Regions from separate parts of the Streptomyces sp. NPDC005805 genome, predicted to be linked through region 3. Evidence: riboswitches for the same ligand, from Rfam matches in the RefSeq annotation. Region 3 holds a riboswitch; each other region holds the start of a gene.
What was found. Region 3 has a riboswitch for cyclic di-AMP ahead of ABZ457_RS12825 (LysM peptidoglycan-binding domain-containing protein). Riboswitches for the same ligand answer to the same signal wherever they lie in the genome.

Region 1 (2,189 bases), on a different contig from region 3:
GGTCGGCAGCCCGCCCACGTCGCGGAAGTTGCGGACTCCGGCGAGTGCGGGCTCGGGGTCCTGCCCGGCCGAGGGTGCCTGCGGCAACTGCTGCGTCACATGGACTCCAATCAATGGCGGCGGTGCCCGTCCCCTCCACCGGCGCGGTCGCCGGCGGAGGCGCGCTCCCGACGATACGACACCGGTTCACACGCCCTTCATACGCGGCGGGGCGGGGGCGGCGGGACGGCCGGTGCGAGGGACGAAGCCGGACGAGCCGGTCGATCTTGAGCGGCAAGTGCGGTAGTGGAATTGCATTCGCGCCTTGTGTCCGAATTAGGAGATTGATTGGAGGGTGCCCCGTAAGCGCCGTAAATGGGAAACGGCTGGTGAGCAGGATCATATTGGTGACGGTGTGTACTGGCTTCCGCCGGGTCAATTCCGTGCCGGACAAGGGAGTTGACGGCCCGTCGCCCACGGAGGGTGATGGCCGCCCGGCTCCGGTGCGGGTGTGGTGATTGCGTCCGGGAATTCATGGCTTGTTCCCCCGGGGTGGCTCGCCTACGGTCACGCTCAATCCGGACGGACCGCCTAATCCTGCCGCCGACCGGAGTTCGCACCCACCACCGCGTGGCAGGAGCGGGGGACCCAGGTAGTACGCCGATTCCGGAGCAATTCGGACGGCTTGGGGTGAATTCGCGCGACCAGTGCGAACGGGCATCTCCAGCCCGAACCCGACAGCTCACCTCGCAGGCGCCGGAGAGGAATGCGTCATGCCCGGAAAGGGTAAGCACCGCCGTCCCAAGTCCAATCCCGTGAGCCGCGGCTTCGTCGTCGCCGGCACGGGTGGCGCCGCCATCGCGCTTCCGCTGTTCGGCGCCGCGAGCGCCGGAGCGGCGACCGCCGCCGCCCCCGCGGCCGCGCCCGGCAAGTCCGCCGTCGCGGCGCAGGCACCCGCCGCCGCGCAGCAGGCCGCGCCGGCGAAGGCCGCCGCTGCCGCGAAGGCCGCCGCCAAGAAGGCCCCGAAGACCTACACCGTGGTCGCGGGCGACTACCTGTCCAAGATCGCCGACGAGCACGACGTCCGCGGCGGCTGGCAGGAGCTCTTCGACGACAACCGGCGCGCCATCGGCGCCGACCCGTCCCTGATCCACCCGGGCCTCGAACTCACCATCGGCGGCAAGTCGAAGCTGAAGAACGACCCCGAGGTGCGGACCGAGTCCAAGCCGCGCGCCTCCCGCGACGACTCCCGGCAGGAGAAGGCCCCGGCCGCCCCGGCAGAGAAGCCGGCCGAGGCCCCCGCCAAGTCCTCGGCCCCCGCCAAGACCTCCGCGTCCGGCTTCAGCGCGCCCGTCGACGCCTCGATCACCACCCCGTACCGCCAGAGCGGCGGCATGTGGTCCAGCGGCTACCACACCGGTGTGGACTTCGCCGCGGCCTCCGGTAGCACCGTGAAGGCGGTCGCCTCCGGCACCGTCGAGTCGGCGGGCTGGAGCGGCAGTTACGGCAACGAGGTCGTCATCCGCCACGCGGACGGCACCTACTCGCAGTACGCCCACCTGTCCTCGCTCTCCGTCTCCGGCGGCCAGTCGGTCTCCGGCGGACAGCAGATCGGCCTCTCCGGCTCCACGGGCAACTCCACCGGCCCGCACCTGCACTTCGAGATCCGCACCGGGCCGTCCTACGGCTCGGACATCGACCCGCTGGCGTACCTGCGCCAGAACGGCGTCAACCTCTGACGCGGTACCCCTCCTCCCGGCCCGGCGCGGTGTCGACCGCGCACTCCGGCCCCGGTGGTGGTCCCCCGTTCCGTCCGGCGGCGGAGCGGGGGATTCCGCGTATTCCGGCTTGGCGGAAACTTGACCGGTGGTAAAGATCACCTCCCGTCAACCCCTCCTTACGGTCGCGTAGGTCACATCCGGGCAGGAAGGATGTGCTCCCGTGGCAGACGATTCGAGAACAGAGACCAGTGGCGCATTCGGGTCGTACGCAGCGATCGGTGACAGCTTCACCGAGGGCGTGGGCGACCCCGGACCCGACGGGACCTTCGTCGGCTGGGCGGACCGGTTCGCGGTCATCCTCGACGACCTCACCCCGGAGCACACCTTCCGCTACGCCAACCTCGCCGTGCGCGGCAAGCTGCTCGACCAGATCGTGGCGGACCAGGTGCCCCGGGCCAAGGAACTCGCCCCGGACCTGGTCTCCTTCTG
Region 2 (2,189 bases), on a different contig from region 3:
CTTCACCACGGCCGTGCTGGCGGAGATCCCGGCGGTACGGGAGGGGGAGGTCGTCGGGGCGAGCACGGTCCGGCTGGTGAACCGGGGCCACCCGGACCCCCTGGTCCTGCACGCCGACGGCCGGGTGGAGCTGCTCCAGCCGGCGGAGCCGGCGCTGCCGCTGGGGATGGCGGACCTGGCGGGCTGGCCCGACCGGGCCGAGACCTATCCGCTGCCCGCCGGCTCCACGCTGCTCTTCTACACGGACGGTCTCTCCGAGGCGCGGGACGGCTCCGGGGTCTTCTACGACCCGGTCGAGCGGCTGCGGGGCGCGATCTTCCCGGAGCCGGACGATCTGCTGGACGCCCTCGTCGACGATGTGCGCCGCTACACGGGCGGTGGGTCGAGCGACGACATGGCGCTGCTCGCGGTGAACCGGCCGGCCGCCGGGCAGCCGGAGCGCCGCCGCACGGTGCCGGTGGTGGCCCCGCCCCGCGAGCAGGGCGCCATCGCGGCGACCGGCGGCCGGCGTGGCGTACGGGTACGGCGCCGGTACCGTCCGTAGCCGTCCCGTGCCACCACGTACGGCATATGACGTGGCGTCAGAAATCTTCCGAGACCGAAGCGTGATCAACTCGCCCGATTCCGGCTGCTTCTGTCCCGGAAAGTCCTGGCCACAGTCGTTAACGATCAGTGGGAACGGCTTGGATTCCGACCCGGCCGTCTATTAACGTTCGATAACGCAGCGCGGTCGTCCCAGCCGCCGCCAGTGGCGGCGCCGCGCGCACGCGCCGAATTCCGCAAGGGAACCGGGGAACCACTCATTGGGGTGAATCGGGCATCTCTGCCGCGCAGTTGTGCGGTCGAGGCGCCCGTAGGAGACCTTCCTGCTCCGAACCCGTCAGCTAACCCGGTAGGCGAGAAGGAAGGAAAGGAGTACGCCTTCGTGGCGTCCAACATGCCTGCTCCCGAGGCTCCGTCGGTCTCCTCCCGATTCGGCGGCGACGCCCCGGAGCGCTCGCCGGGGGAGTGGAACCCCACCGAGGAGTCCATCCGCCCGGTTCGCGGCCGGCACCGCGTGGCCAAGCAGCGCGGCGGTCTCGCGCGCAGCTCCACCGTCCTCGGCGTCGGTGTCATCGCCGCCGTCGGCGCGGGCGGCATGGCCACCGCGCAGGACAAGCCCGCCGTCTCCATATCCCTTCCCGATGTCGTCACGGACAACCTCCCCGACGCGGATTCCCTGCCGGGCGTCGGCTCGCTGATCTCCGAGGACGCGGGGACGGACACCGCCACCGCCCACGCGCCCCTCACCGCGATGACCCAGGTCGCCGACACGGGCACGGGCACCGTCGCCGGGGCCGAGCAGGGCGCCAACGCGGGCGAGGCCCTGCGCGCCCGCATCCTCCAGCAGGCCGAGCAGCAGCGTGCCGAGGCGGACGCCGAGGCGAAGGCCGCCGCGGAGAAGGCGGCCGCCGAACAGGCCGCCGCCGAGGCGAAGAAGCAGCAGAGCGAGGCCGAGAAGAAGGCCGCGGAGGAGAAGCGCAAGGCCGAGGAGGCCGCGCGGGCGAAGGCCGAGGCGGAGCGCCTCGCCAAGCTGGCCGCGAGCTGGTCCCTCCCCACCTCCTCGTACACCCTCACCTCCACCTACGGGCAGTCCGGCGCCATGTGGTCCTCCGGGCAGCACACCGGCCTGGACTTCGCCGCCCCCACCGGCACCCCGGTGAAGGCCGTGCACGGCGGTACCGTGAAGGCGGCCGGCTGGTCCGGCTCCTACGGCTACCGCATCCTGCTGGAGCTGGAGGACGGCACCGAGGTGCTGTACGCGCACCTGTCCTCGATGACCGCGAGCGCGGGCCAGAAGGTCACCACCGGCGAGACCATCGGGCGCGTCGGCGCGACCGGCAACGTCACCGGGCCGCACCTGCACCTGGAGGTCCACACCCCCGGCGGCGCCGGGATCGACCCCCTCGCCTGGCTGCAGGGCAAGGGCCTGAGCGTCTGACACCACGTCCAACGCCCCGCCCGGGAGCGCCGTGCAATAGGCGGCTCCGGGTGGGGCTTTGTGGGCTCATGACCTCTCTTCGCACCCTCGGCGCGTCCAAGCCGAGCCCGGAATACCTCCGGACGCGACCGGGCCCGCCCCGGGGCCTGTCCGGCGGGCGTGCCCGGACGGTCGGGGCGCCCGGCGGCCGTCAGGTGCGGTACGGGTT
Region 3 (2,189 bases):
AGCAGGCCGGGGACGACTCGGCGGGGACATCGGCCGCCGGGTCGGGGCGCGGCGGCGGGAGCTGGGGCTCTCTCGCGAGGAGGTCGCCACCCGGGCCGGATCGGCCCCCGGCTACATCCAGTACCTGGAGGAGAACCCCGCGGCCCCGGGTATGGGGTTCCTGCTGCGGCTCGCGGACGCCCTGGAGACGACGGTCACCGCGCTCACCGGCAGCGGGGCCGACCTGCCGGAGGGGCTGGGCCGGGCGGGCTACCACCCGGAGCTGGTGGAGCTGGACGCACCGGAATGCTGGGATCTGCTCGGCACCCACGGCGTCGGGCGGGTCGCCGTGACCACCCCGGACGGGCCCGCGATCCTGCCGGTGAACTACGTGGTCTCGGAGGGCGAGGTCGCCTTCCGCACCTCCCCCGGGGCCCTGCCCGGCCGGGCCGCCGGCGGGGAGGTCGCCTTCGAGGTGGACCACATCGACGAGGCGTTCAGCCAGGGCTGGAGCGTGCTGGTGGTGGGCGACGCGCGGACGGTGGCGGACGGGGACGCGGTCCGCCGGCTCGACGAACTCGCGTACAGCGCTCCGTGGGCGGGCGGCGACCGGGAGCTGTGGATCGCCGTCGCGCCGGAGCGGGTCACCGGGCGGCGCATCCTGGTCCGCGGGGCACCCGGAAACGCATAGCGTGCAAAACGGGCATCATTGATGAAATTCCCACCATATTCCCCCCTCTCTCTCGGGAGGGGGGAACCTGTGCATTCATGCGGCGCAATGTCCGTTTACATGCCCAATGGGATATCTGGCGTTCTTTGTGATCGGTTCCGTGACATCGGTCACGCGCCCACTCCGCCGTTGTTCACCGCGCACCCCCAGAGGGCTTTCCGTGCAAGCGAACTGATGCCCCGTCGGGGAATGCGCAACATCATTTACCCGCCCTTTGAGATCGCGGACATTGTGGTTGTGAATTCCAGGCTTGTTCCCGGGCGAGCGTCTCGCCTACGGTCGCGGCATTCCGGATGGAACGCCGAATCCTGCCACTGTCCGGATACCCGATCACATCACCCGTAACGGCAGGAGCGGGGGAACCAGGTAAGTCGCCGGACCGGAATCCACACGGGATACCGGGACGGCTCGGGGTGAAGCCGCGCCCAGCGCGGCCGGGCAGCTCCAGCCCGAACCCGACAGCTCACCTCGCAGGCGACGGAGAGGAACTCGTCATGCCTGCACACGGCAAGCACCGCCGCCCCAGGACCAGCCGCCTGGCCCGCCACCTCGTCGCCGCCGGCACCGGCACCGCCGCCCTCGCCCTCCCGGTCCTCGGCGCGGCCACCGCCACCGCCGCCCCCGCCGCGGAGCTCCCGGCCGCCGCGGCCGCCGCCCCCGCGAAGAAGGCGCCCGCCACCTACTCCGTGGTCGCCGGCGACTCGCTGTCCGCGATCGCCGCCGCGCACTCCCTGGAAGGCGGCTGGCAGAAGCTCTACCAGGACAACCGCCGGGCCGTCGGCGCCAACCCGTCCCTGATCCACCCCGGCCTGGAGCTGACCGTCGGCGGCAAGGCCGCCACCAAGGCCAAGGCCCCCGCCAAGCCCGCCGCCGAGCGCGCCGACCGCTCCGAGAAGCGCACCGCCCCGGTCGCGCAGCAGGCCGAGGCCGCCCCGAAGACGTACTCGGACGACCTCGACGGCTGGATCAAGGAATCGCTGGACATCATGGCCCAGCACGGAATTCCGGGCAGCTACGACGGCATCTACCGCAACATCATGCGGGAGTCCTCCGGAAACCCGCTGGCGATCAACAACTGGGACTCCAACGCCGCCAAGGGAACGCCTTCCAAGGGCCTTCTCCAGGTGATCGACCCGACCTTCCAGGCGTACCACGTCCCGGGCACCTCGACGGACAGCTACGACCCCGTCGCCAACATCACGGCCGCCTGCAACTACGCCGCCGACCGCTACGGTTCGATCGACAACGTCAACGGTCCCTACTGACCGGAAAGGCCGAATCCACGGATTCGACCGCCGTACATCCCATTGCAGAAGCCAACGGACGCCGGGCGCCCGGACCGTCACCGCACGGTCCGGCCACCCGGCGTCCGCGCATTCCCCCGGTAAAGGCGTCCGCGCCCGCCGCCCCCGGACAGCGCACCAGTCCGCGCGGCGGTCCTCCGCCCGCGCTGCAATGGACAGATGACGGCGCCACCCGA

Region 1: linked by a shared signal. The riboswitch ahead of ABZ457_RS23325 (LysM peptidoglycan-binding domain-containing M23 family metallopeptidase) and the one ahead of ABZ457_RS12825 (LysM peptidoglycan-binding domain-containing protein) in region 3 are both predicted to bind cyclic di-AMP.
Region 2: linked by a shared signal. The riboswitch ahead of ABZ457_RS22275 (M23 family metallopeptidase) and the one ahead of ABZ457_RS12825 (LysM peptidoglycan-binding domain-containing protein) in region 3 are both predicted to bind cyclic di-AMP.

The regions. Positions count from the first base shown of each region.
Region 1 is NZ_JBEXXN010000049.1:3,169-5,357, forward strand. Features, by position in the region: gene ABZ457_RS23320 (tyrosine-protein phosphatase) at 1-99, opposite strand, end outside; cyclic di-AMP (ydaO/yuaA leader) riboswitch at 591-748, shown strand; gene ABZ457_RS23325 (LysM peptidoglycan-binding domain-containing M23 family metallopeptidase) at 753-1,718, shown strand; gene ABZ457_RS23330 (SGNH/GDSL hydrolase family protein) at 1,921-2,189, shown strand, end outside.
Region 2 is NZ_JBEXXN010000044.1:36,859-39,047, forward strand. Features, by position in the region: gene ABZ457_RS22270 (PP2C family protein-serine/threonine phosphatase) at 1-544, shown strand, start outside; cyclic di-AMP (ydaO/yuaA leader) riboswitch at 759-914, shown strand; gene ABZ457_RS22275 (M23 family metallopeptidase) at 926-1,981, shown strand; gene ABZ457_RS22280 (PrsW family intramembrane metalloprotease) at 2,172-2,189, opposite strand, start outside.
Region 3 is NZ_JBEXXN010000018.1:20,342-22,530, forward strand. Features, by position in the region: gene ABZ457_RS12820 (pyridoxamine 5'-phosphate oxidase family protein) at 1-670, shown strand, start outside; cyclic di-AMP (ydaO/yuaA leader) riboswitch at 999-1,199, shown strand; gene ABZ457_RS12825 (LysM peptidoglycan-binding domain-containing protein) at 1,204-1,974, shown strand; gene ABZ457_RS12830 (ABC transporter permease) at 2,173-2,189, shown strand, end outside.